2 regions of the Pseudomonas shirazica genome follow, and region 1 is predicted to be linked to the other one. Evidence: riboswitches for the same ligand, from Rfam matches in the RefSeq annotation. Region 1 holds a riboswitch; the other holds the start of a gene.
The links. A riboswitch is a leader RNA that binds a small molecule or an ion and turns the genes downstream of it on or off. The one in region 1 is predicted to bind cobalamin.
Positions count from the first base shown of each region.

Region 2: linked by a shared signal. The riboswitch ahead of IMX18_RS10255 (CbtB domain-containing protein) and the one ahead of cobW (cobalamin biosynthesis protein CobW) in region 1 are both predicted to bind cobalamin.

Region 1 is NZ_CP063456.1:2,655,413-2,661,198, reverse strand. It holds gene IMX18_RS12065 (branched-chain amino acid aminotransferase) at 102-1,121, opposite strand; cobalamin riboswitch at 1,595-1,807, shown strand; gene cobW (cobalamin biosynthesis protein CobW) at 1,908-2,975, shown strand; gene cobN (cobaltochelatase subunit CobN) at 2,979-5,786, shown strand, end outside.
Region 2 is NZ_CP063456.1:2,246,647-2,252,432, forward strand. It holds gene IMX18_RS10225 (transporter substrate-binding domain-containing protein) at 1-108, opposite strand, end outside; gene IMX18_RS10230 (response regulator transcription factor) at 122-736, opposite strand; gene IMX18_RS10235 (DUF1272 domain-containing protein) at 956-1,198, opposite strand; gene cobM (precorrin-4 C(11)-methyltransferase) at 1,265-2,017, opposite strand; gene IMX18_RS10245 (cobalamin biosynthesis protein) at 2,051-2,437, opposite strand; gene IMX18_RS10250 (CbtA family protein) at 2,437-3,123, opposite strand; gene IMX18_RS10255 (CbtB domain-containing protein) at 3,134-3,322, opposite strand; cobalamin riboswitch at 3,416-3,638, opposite strand; gene IMX18_RS10260 (GNAT family N-acetyltransferase) at 4,049-4,528, opposite strand; gene IMX18_RS10265 (LysE family translocator) at 4,662-5,282, shown strand; gene IMX18_RS10270 (alpha/beta fold hydrolase) at 5,304-5,786, shown strand, end outside.

The DNA.
Region 1 (5,786 bases):
TGGGAGCGGCTTTAGCCGCGAACACCGGTGCAGCCGGTGCACCCAATAAAAAGGGGCATGCCATCGCTGGCATGCCCCGTTTTTCAAAACGTTAAAGCGCCTCAGGCAACCTTGACGATCCAGCCAGCCGGTGCTTCCACGTCACCGCTCTGGATACCGGTCAGCTCGTTGTAGAGCTTCTGGGTAACCGGGCCGACCTTTTCCAGGTCGTGGAACACGTGCAGCTTGCCGTTGTACTCGATGCCGCCGATCGGGGTGATCACCGCAGCGGTACCGCAGGCGCCGGCTTCGATGAAGCGGTCCAGCTTGTTGATTTCCACATCGCCTTCGATCACGGTCAGGCCCAGGCGCGATTGCGCCAGTTCCATCAGCGACAGGCGGGTGATGCCCGGCAGCACCGAAGCCGATTTCGGGGTGACGAACTCGTTGTTGGCGGTGATGCCGAAGAAGTTGGCCGAACCGACTTCCTCGATCTTGGTGTGGGTCAGCGGGTCGAGGTAGATGGCGTCGGCGAAGTTGGCTTTCTTCGCTTCTGCACCCGGCTGCAGGCTGGCGGCGTAGTTGCCACCGACCTTGGCCGCGCCAGTGCCTTGCGGGGCTGCGCGGTCGAAGCTGGAGATCTGGAAGTTGTGCGGCTTCATGCCGCCCTTGAAGTACGAGCCAACCGGGATGGCGAAGATCGAGAAGATGAACTCGGGGGCGGTGCGCACGCCAATGTTGTCACCGGTGCCGATCACGAACGGGCGCAGGTAGAGGGCGCCTTTACCATGCGGTGGCACGAACTTCTCGTTGGCCTTGACCACTTGCTTGCACGCCTCGATGAACACATCGGTCGGCACCTGCGGCATCAGCAGGCGGGCGCAGCTGCGCTGCATGCGGGCGGCATTCTGGTCCGGGCGGAACAGGTTGATCGAACCGTCCTTGCAACGGTAGGCCTTGAGGCCCTCGAAGCACTGCTGGCCGTAGTGCAGGGCAGTGGAGCCTTCACTGATGTGCAGTACGTTGTCTTCGGTCAGGGTGCCCTTGTCCCACTCGCCATTGCGCCATACGGACAGGTAGCGTTTGTCGGTCTTGATGTAGTCGAAACCCAGCTTGTCCCAATTAATGCTTTCGTTGCTCATGACACCCTCATTGTCTTGCAAGTGCCCGATTGCTCGGGCTGCTGTTATATGCGCACCACGCCACCATAATACATCCGTGGCAGATCGGGAACGGCCAGTCACGAATTGATAGCCTGCAATGCATTTATTGCGGCACGGCGCAGGTATTGCAGTGGGGCTGCGAGGTGCTCGCCACAACATTTTCAGGGCCTGTGAGATCGAGCGCCGCCCGCGCGGCGCTTCGCAGCACAAGGCTGCTCCTACATTTGTTTCGGGCCAGTAACGCCTGTACCAATGCGCGCGACCGCCTTGTTTGTCCGGCACGATATCGAGGTGGACACCAAGGGGCCGCGCGCCTTTGCCTCAGGAATAATTGGCCCGAAACAGATGTAGGAGCAGCCTTGTGCTGCGAAGCGCCGCCCGCGCGGCGCTCGATCTCACAGGCGCTACAAGAATCGAGGCGAGCCAATGGTTGACCACCCGCCAGCCACTGCGTAGCCTTGCCACTTCGAGGTTCTTCGGCCAGGCCGAAGCTAAGACGGGAACGCGGTACAAGCCGCGGCTGCCCCCGCAACTGTAAGCACCGACAACGGATCGACACAGCCACTGCGCTCGCGCGCGGGAAGGCGTCATCCCGCCAGCCTGCTGCACCAGCGGGCACATGGAACGGTGCGAGCCAGGAGACCTGCCTCGTCACGTTTTCGACTTTCAACCGGGCGGGGTGATCCGGTGGCGAACAAGCCCGGCCGGCCTGGCCTGCGGCTGTCGTCCTGCATGCCCGCGCCAATCTGCCAAGGGCAATGCGACATGAAAACACTGGCCAAGCTCCCCGTCACCATCGTCACCGGCTTCCTCGGCTCGGGCAAGACTACCTTGCTGCGCCACATGCTCGACAACGCCCAGGGCCGCCGCATTGCGGTAATCGTCAACGAGTTCGGCGAGCTGGGCATCGACGGCGAAATCCTCAAGCAGTGCAGCATCGGTTGCACCGAAGAAGAAGCCACCGGCCGCGTCTACGAGCTGGCCAACGGCTGCCTGTGCTGCACCGTGCAGGAAGAGTTCTTCCCGGTGATGCGCGAGTTGGTGGCACGCCGTGGCGACCTGGACCATATCCTCATCGAAACCAGCGGCCTGGCCCTGCCCAAACCGCTGGTGCAAGCCTTCCAGTGGCCAGAAATCCGCAATGCCTGCACCGTCGACGCGGTGATCACGGTGGTCGACAGCCCTGCGGTGGCCGCCGGCACCTTCGCCGCCTACCCGGACCAGGTCGATGCCCAGCGCAAGCTCGACCCCAACCTGGACCACGAGTCGCCACTGCACGAACTGTTCGCCGACCAGTTGGCCAGCGCCGACCTGGTGGTGCTGAACAAGGCCGACCTGATCGACGCTGCAGGCCTGGCCAAGGTCCGCACCGAGGTGGCCGAAGAACTGCCTCCGGCGGTCAAGGTTGTCGAGGCCAGCAGCGGCAAGCTGCCGCTGGAGGTGCTGCTGGGTGTGGGCGCCGAGTCCGAGGCGCACATCGATGGTCGCCGTACCCACCATGATTCCCACCATGACGGTGATGACCATGACGATCATGACCACGACGCCTTCGACTCCATCTCCATCGACCTGCCCGAAGCCGACGAAAGCCTGCTGCTCGATGCCCTGACCCAGCTGGTGGTGGAGTTCGGCATCCTGCGCGCCAAAGGCTTCGCTGCCATCCCGGGCAAACCGATGCGCCTGCTGGTGCAAGGCGTGGGTACCCGTTTCGACAAGCACTTCGACCGCGCCTGGCGCGCCGACGAGCCGCGCATCACCCGCCTGGTGCTGATTGGCCAGGACCTTGACGCCGCCCAGCTGGAAGCGCGCCTACGCCAGGCACTGGGCGCCTGACCCATGCACCTGCTGCGGACCCAGCCCGGCGGCTTCGTGCCGGATGACAGCATTGCCGACCTCGGCCAGACGCCCGCCGAGCTGGTGATTCTCTGCAGCGGCGATTCGCACCTGGCATTGCTCGCCGATACCGCCGAGCAATTGCCCGAGGATTACCCCAGCCTGCGCCTGGCCAACCCGATGCAGGTACAGAACCATGCCTCGGTCGACCTGTACGTCGACCAGGTGCTGCGCCATGCCAAGGTCATCCTGGTGTCGCTGCACGGTGGTGTCGGCTACTGGCGCTATGGCGTCGAGCAGTTGGTCGAGCTGGCCGGCCGTGGCGTGCAGCTGATCCTGGTGCCGGGTGACGACCGCCCGGACCCGGAGCTGACCAGCCTGGGCAGTGTCAGCGGCGAGCAGGCCGAACGCCTTTGGCACTACTTGCGCCAGGGCGGCAAGGCCAACGCCATCAACCTGTTCAACTGCCTGGCCAGCCAGTGGCTGGGCCGCGACTATGCCTGGGACGAGCCGCAGCCGCTGCCGCGCACTGCCGTGTATCACCCGGCCAAGGGCAGCGCCACGCTGGAGGATTGGTACCCGCAGTGGCACCCCGAGCAGCCGGTGGCGCCACTGTTGTTCTACCGCTCGCACCTGCAGGCGGCCAATACCGCGTTCATCGATGTGTTCTGCCAGCGCCTGCAGGCGGCCGGGCTCAACCCATTGCCGATCGCCGTGGCCAGCCTCAAGGAAAGTGCCTGCCTGGAGCAGGTCGAAGCCTGGCTGGACGAGGCGGGGGCCGAAGTGCTGGTCAACACCACCGGCTTTGCCCTGTCCAGCCCCGAGCGCCCCAACCTGCGCCCGTTCCGTCGTGACATTCCGGTACTGCAGGCCATCTGCGCACAAGACAACCAGCCTGGCTGGGAAGCCAGCGAGCAGGGCCTGGGGGCGCGTGACCTGGCCATGCACATTGCCCTGCCCGAACTGGACGGGCGCATCATCACCCGCCCGGTCAGTTTCAAAGACATGGCCTGGCGCAGCGAACGCAGCCAGTCCGATGTGGTCTGCTACCGCGCCCACCCCGAGCGCATGGACTTTGTCGCCGAACTGGCCCGCCGCTGGGTCGAGCTGGCGCGCCTGCCGAATGCGCAGAAGCGCGTAGCCCTGGTGCTGGCCAACTATCCGACTCGGGACGGCCGTATTGGCAATGGCGTTGGCCTGGACACGCCAGCGGCCGCGCTGAACATACTCAAGGCCCTGCAGGCCGAAGGCTATCCGCTGGCCGACTTGCCGGGCAGCGGCACGCAGCTGATCCATCAGTTGCTCGGTGGCGTGACCAACGACCTCGACCAGCTGGACCTGCGCCCCTGCGCGCAGAGCCTGAGCCTGGCCGACTACCAGGCCGCCTTCGAGCGCCTGCCAGAGGCAAACCGCCAGGCCGTGCTGGAACGCTGGGGGCCGCCGCAGCAGGACCCGATGTACCGCAGTGGCCGGCTGATGGTGGCCGGCCTGCGCTTTGGCTTGACCTTTGTCGGCATCCAGCCGGCGCGCGGTTACCAGGTGGACCCCAGCGCGGTGTACCACGACCCGGACCTGGTACCACCCCACGGCTACCTGGCATTTCACTTCTGGCTGCGCCATGCCTTTGCCGCCGACGCGGTGATCCATGTCGGCAAGCACGGCAACCTCGAATGGCTGCCCGGCAAGGGCGTCGGGTTGTCGGCGCAGTGCTGGCCGGACGCCTTGCTCGGCCCGTTGCCGAACATCTACCCGTTCATCGTCAACGACCCGGGCGAGGGTGCCCAGGCCAAGCGCCGCACCCAGGCGGTGATCATCGACCACCTGATGCCGCCGCTGACCCGTGCCGAAACCTACGGCCCGTTGCGCCACCTGGAGCAATTGGCCGACGAGTTCTACGAAGCGCAGCTGCTCGACCCGCGGCGCGCTCGCGAGTTGCAGCGCGACATTCTCGAACTGGTCAAGGCCAATCACATTGACCGTGAACTGCAGCTGGAAGGCCAGCTGGACGATGCCGCCGTGTGGCTGCCACGCCTGGATACCTACCTGTGCGACCTGAAGGAATCGCAGATTCGCGATGGCCTGCATGTGTTCGGCCAGTCCCCGGAAGGCCGGCTGCGGCTGGATACCTTGCTGGCGCTGTTAAGGGTCGAGCGTGGCGACGGTCGCGGTGGCAATGCCAGCCTGTTGCGGGCCCTGGCCAAGGCGCTGGTGCCAGGCTTCGATCCGCTCGATTGCGAACTAGGCCAGCCGTGGCAAGGGCCACGCCCGGAACAACTGCAGGCCATGAGCAGCGAGCCTTGGCGCACCTTTGGCGATACCCGCGAACGCCTCGAACTGTTGGCGCTGCAGTTGATCGACCAGGCGCTGTGCGGCACCGTGCATTTACCTGCCCAGAGCGAATGGCAGCCTGTGCACGATGTGGTACGGACGCTGCGAGAATCGGTGGCACCCAGCCTGGACGCTTGCGGCAGCGCCGAAATGGATGGCCTGCTGGCGGCGCTGGCCGGGCGTTTCGTGCCCGCCGGCCCCAGTGGCGCACCCAGTCGTGGTCGCCTGGACGTGCTGCCCACCGGTCGCAACTTCTATACCGTGGACGTGCGCAACCTGCCCACCACCACCGCCTGGCGCCTGGGCTTCGCCTCCGCCAACCTGATCCTGGAGCGCCATCTGCAGGACAACGGCGATCACCTGCGCCAACTCGGCCTTTCAGTGTGGGGCACGGCAACCATGCGTACCGGCGGTGATGATATCGCCCAGGCCATGGCGCTGATGGGCGTGAGACCGGTGTGGGCCACCGGTAGCCAGCGGGTC
Region 2 (5,786 bases), 410 kb from region 1:
GGCGCTGACCGAGCGTGCCAGCAACTGGCGAGGTTCGCTGTTTGCCAGCAGCGCGCCGGAACCGGCCAGGCCGATGACCAGTAGGGCGCTTGCCAGCAGGCGCTTCATTGTCATCGAGCGCTCAGTAGACGCTGTTGCGCTTGGCCAGGTCGACCATTTCAACCAGTGATTCGGTCTTGAGCTTTTCCATGATGCGGCCCCGGTAGGTGCTTATGGTCTTGGCGCTGAGGTTCATGCAGGTGCCGATATTCTTGTTGTTCTCGCCGCGCGCCAGGCGCCGCAGCACCTCCATTTCCCGGTTGGACAGGCTGGACAGGCGCACTGGCTCGCTTTCCAGCGAGTTGCTGTTGACCGACATCTGCGGGAAGGTCGAGTAGCCCTTGACCAGCGCTTTCAGGGCAAACAGCAACGCCTCGTGGTCTTCTTCCTTGGTGACAAAAGCGCCGATGCCAGCATCCAGGCAGCGCCGCACATACAGGTCGGTGGCCTGGCCGGTCAGCACCATGATCTTGGGCGCCGGCTCCAGGCATTGCAGGCGCTTTATCACTTCCATGCCATCCAGGCCGGGCAGGCCGATGTCGAGAATTACCACATCCGGTCGCAGGTCGCGGGCCACCTGCGCCACCTCGCTGCCATTGCCGACCTCGCCGACAACACGGAAGCGCTCGCGTTCGAGCAACATGCGCAAGGACAGCCGGACGATGGGGTGGTCGTCGACGATCAGCACGGTAGTCATGAAGAAAACTCCTGTCAGGATGTGGTCCGCTTCCTGGATCACTCAGGAATACGTCTGCAAGTGGGGTTATCGGAAGCGCTGCACGATACGACCATTCCCGAAATTTGGTAATGCCGAGTATAGAAGTGTTGAAAGTCCACGTGCTTGTTGTTGAAAAGTCCTACAAAAAGTGGGAAAGACATCACCCTGGCAAAGCGGCGATGCCTGTTTTTGTAGTCGTCATGCGCAGGCGGAGTGTGATTTGCTCACGCGCTGGGTTGAGGCGGGGTTGTTGGCCAGTGCCTGGCCGACCCGTGTCGGGCGTGCCACCAGCTGGCCGGTGCAGTTCGGGCAGCGGCCCTGGAAACGGGTTTCGGCGCAGGTGCGGCAGAAGGTGCATTCGAAGGAGCAGATCAGCGCATCGGGGCTGTCACCCGGCAGATCGGTATCGCAGCACTCGCAGTTTGGGCGTAGGTCCAGCATGGGCATGACTCCTGTTTGCAGGCGGGAAACCGGAGTCTGCTACGCCTGCGGCGAACCTGGCAATGCTCAGTCGCCAGGGCGATACAGGTGGGCGTGCCCGGCGCGATACAAGGCCGATTCGGCAAACGGTGTGTCGCCCAGCACGTGGCCCACAAGGATCAGCGCCGTGCGCCGGAAATCCTTGGCCGCGACGCGTTCCACGATATCGCCGAGGGTACCGCGCACCCAGTCCTGGTCCGGCCAGGTGGCACGATGCACCACCGCCACCGGGCAGTGCGTGCCGTAGTGCGGCAGCAGTTCTTCGACGATACGCGACAGGTGCTTGACCCCCAGGTGAATCGCCAGGGTGCTGCCATGGCGCGCCAGCTCGCCCAGCTGCTCGCCGGGCGGCATCGGCGAGCTGTCACCATAGCGGGTGAGGATAACGGTCTGCGCTACCTGGGGCAGGGTCAGTTCGCAGCCGAGCAGGGCGGCGCTGGCCGCTGTAGCGGTGACCCCGGGGATGATCTGGTAATCGATGCCCAGCGTTTGCAGATGGCGGATCTGCTCGCCGATGGCGCCGTACAGGCTGGGGTCGCCACTGTGTACCCGAGCCACATCCTGGCCTTGCTCATGCGCACTGCGCATGGCGGCGATGATCTGTTCCAAATGCAGTTCGGCACTGTTGATCACGGTCTCGGCCTGGTGGCCCTCGAGCACGGCGGCCGGCACCAGCGAGCCGGCATAGATGATCACCGGGCACTGGCGGATCAGCCGTTGGCCCTTGACCGTGATCAGTTCCGGGTCGCCGGGGCCGGCGCCGATGAAGTAGACCGTCATGGTAAGTCCTTGCAGGAAAGAGGGGTGAAACGTTCAACAGGCCAGGGCGAGAGTAGCCGGGCCCAGTACCTGGCGCGTCAGCAGCAACCTGGCCGTGCCGAGCCGCTGGCTGGCCAGGGCCAGTGCCGCACTCTCCGCCACGCCCCAGCAGCCACAGTGGGCATGGGCAGCGGCGGAGCGGTGGCTGAGCTGGAGTTCGTAGGGTTGCAACTGCGCGGTATCGTACAACACCAAAGGCAGGCCGAGGCGTTCGGACAGTTGCTGCAAGCCGGGCTCGTCGGCCTTCAGGCTGATGCTGGCGATGCCTTGCAGGTCGGCCAACGCCAGGCCCTGGGTGGCCAGGGCCTGGCGCAGCAAGATTTCCAGCGTATCCGCCGGGCAACCCCGACGACAGCCGAAGCCGGCGTAGAAGGCAGGCATCAGGCCTGGCTGGAGCGCCGGAACAGCCAGGCGCTGATCAGGCCCAGGGCCAGCCAGAATGCGGCGTTGGTCAGCCAGGAGGCCACTTTGAACTGGGTTTCCAAGGCGGCGGGGGCCAGGCTCTCGTGCACCTCGGGTTGCGGCGCACCGATCACATGGGGAATGACCAGCAGCACAGCGCCCAGCGCCTTCAGCAACCAGTGGCGAGCGAACACCAACAGGGCCAGGCCCAGCGCGGTGGCACTGGCGGTGCCGATCCACCAGGCCTGGCGTTGCCCCAGGTCGGCTGCGGCAGTACCTGGCAGTTCCGGCGGCAGGCCCAGGGTCGGGGCCAGGCAGAACACGGCGAAGCCGGCCAGGCCCCAGAGTGCGCCGGTGCCGGCTCGCTTGGGTTCACGCAGGCTGTACAGGGCGGTGAGAATCAGGGCGAAGCCGACCGCGACCACCAGGTTGCCGCCGGTGGTGGACAGCACTCGCTGCCAGCCGTCTTCAGGTGCCCAGGCCTCGGCGCTGTGTTCATGCGCTGCCACTTCGCCGGCATGCTCGTGCTCGGCGACGGGGGCCGAGGATTCGTAGGTTTCTGCCTCGAGAATCAGCGGGGCGACCCAAAAGCTCTGCAGCAAGGTCAGCAGCAAGGCCGCCAGCAACCCGCTGAAGCCCGCGGTGCGGGCAATGCGTGTGATCATCGGGTTGTACTCAGTGGCAGGGGAATGCGGCGCTGTGGCGGGTGTCGTGGGCGGCGTTGTGCACGGCCTCGATGTGCGAAAAGCCGGCGAAGTACACCAGGCACAGGCCCAGCAGGCTGGCGCCGATGGCGATGACGACACGCTGGCTGAGGGTGACGGGGGTGGTAATGCTGTGTTGCTTGGCGCTGGTGACGGGCATGACGCGTTCCTCTGCTTTTTGTGGGCAACGGGCAAGCGCGGCAGCCCCGAGCGTGGCAGCCCAGGGGAATGCAACAGCGCCCGCCCACCGCGGGGTGTTCATGAACGCCAGGCCGGTCTCCGGGCTTGCGAGGAGGAGCCAGGCTCCTGGAAAGCGTCACCTTCCCATGCCGGGGATCAGGCACAGTGGTACAGACGCTTCGCTCGCTTACCGTTGCGGGGGCAGCACCGGCCTTGTCCGGCCCTGCTGGAGGGCCTGTGACGCACCGGTTTCCCGTTTCACCCCCATCGGGGGCACCTGAACGCGAGGCATAAGGAGACCATGGGGCGGGGCTGGCGTCAATTGCCCTGATGATAGGGCTTTGGTTTTGCAGTGCCTGGGAGATCGAGCGCCGCCCGCGCGGCGCTTCGCGGCACAAGGCCGCTCCTACATCTGTTTCCGGCCAATTACTCCCGTGCCAGGTGGGTTGCAGCCTTGGTGCTTGGCTGAAGATTGATGAGGAGCAGTCGTGCGCCCCTCGATATCGAATGGAACAAACAAGACGGACAGAGGTGAACTCACAGGAGTAACTGGCCCGAAACAGATGTAGGAGCGGCCTTGTGCCGCGAAGCGCCGCGCGGGCGGCGCTCGATCTCCCAGGCGCTGAAAAGCTCAAGGCATGCGCACTCAAGCCCTCATGTAAGCCGGTTCGGCCTGTAGTGGTCTATGCCGTGAGCATCCACCCGGTCAGCCCCGGGCAAACGCCGCAAGCTTGTCCCCGTCCAGCCGGTAGCGCACCCACTCATCCTGCGCTTCGGCCCCCAGCTTCTGATAGAAGCCGATAGCCGGCTTGTTCCAGTCCAGAACGCTCCATTCCAGCCGTCCGCAATTCTTCGCCACCGCCTCGCGGGCGATGTGCCGCAGCAATTGCCGCCCGGCACCGTCGCCGCGCTGCTCGGGCGTTATGTACAGGTCTTCCAGGTAGATGCCGTTGCGCCCGAGCCAGGTCGAGTAGCTATAGAAATACACGGCAAAGCCGATTGCCCGGCCATCGCGCTCGCACATCAGGCTATGCACGGTGCTGCCCTCGCCAAAAAGGCTGTGCTCGATATCGGCAACGCTCGCGATCACCTCGTGGCGGGCGCGTTCGTACTCTGCCAGCTCGGTGATGAAGGCAAGTATCTGCTCGGCGTCGGCGCGAACGGCAGGACGGATGGTGAGGCTCATGGGACGGCTTCCTTGATCTGATGGTAGCGGTACAGCGATGTGTATCTACACAATTTCGTTAAACTGTACCGGTCGCAGAGGAGGGCGACTCCGTTAGTGTGACAGCACCCATAAAAAAAGTGGATTGCCTGCCATGCTTGCCTCTGCCGACCTGCTGACCGCCTTCGTGCTGTTCGCCTTCGTGTCTTCCATCACTCCCGGCCCCAACAACACCATGCTGCTTGCCTCCGGGGTGAATTTCGGTGTGCGTCGCTCGATCCCGCACGCCCTGGGCATCAGTGTCGGTTTCATGGTGATGGTGCTGGCTGTCGGCCTGGGCCTGGGCGAGGTGTTCAAGGCCTGGCCGGCGCTGTATACGGTATTGCGTTACACCGGTGCCGCCTACCTGCTGTACCTGGCCTGGAAGATCGCCACCTCCGGGCCGGTCGGCACAGCTTCGTCCAGTGCCCGCAAACCGCTGGGCTTCTGGGGAGCGGCGGCATTCCAGTGGGTCAACCCCAAGGCCTGGGTGATGGCAGTCGGGGCAATCACCACCTACACGCCGGCGCAGGGCTATGTGACCAACGTCATTGTCATTGCTGCCTTGTTCGCCCTGGTCAACCTGCCGAGCGTCGGGGTGTGGGTGATGTTCGGCAGCGCCCTGCGCAACTTGTTGCAGAACCCGCGCTGGCTGATGCTGTTCAATGTCCTGATGGCCTTGTTGCTGGTGATTTCACTGTACCCGCTGCTGTTTGTAGAATCAGCGTTTTCCTGACCCCGCGAGTACGGTAAGCCGATGCAGTTGATCCCCTGGTCTCACGAATGCGCCGAAGGCTTCACCCTGCGGGGCTGGCGAACCCCGGCCAGTGGCAAGCCGTTGCTGCATTTTCTGCACGGCAACGGCTTCTGCTGCCTGGCCTACCAGCCATTGCTGATGCGCCTGGGCGAACATTTCGACCTGTGGCTCAGCGATGTGCAGGGCCATGGTGACAGCGACCATGGCGGGGTGTTCCGTGGCTGGAACCGGACCGCTGCGCTGGCGGTGGAGACTTTTGCCGCCGGGCGAGGCGAGTATGGTGACGTACCGCGCTTTGCCGTCGGGCACAGTTTCGGTGGCGTGCTCACCGGCCTGATCCTGGCCAGTGAACCGCAACTGTTCACGCGTGCCGTGCTGCTCGACCCGGTACTGTTCAGCCGGCGCATGCTGGGTGTGATGGGGATGGCAGCCCTGGTCGGCTTGCACCAGCGCCATGCCCTGGCGCGCAAGGCTGCCAGCCGT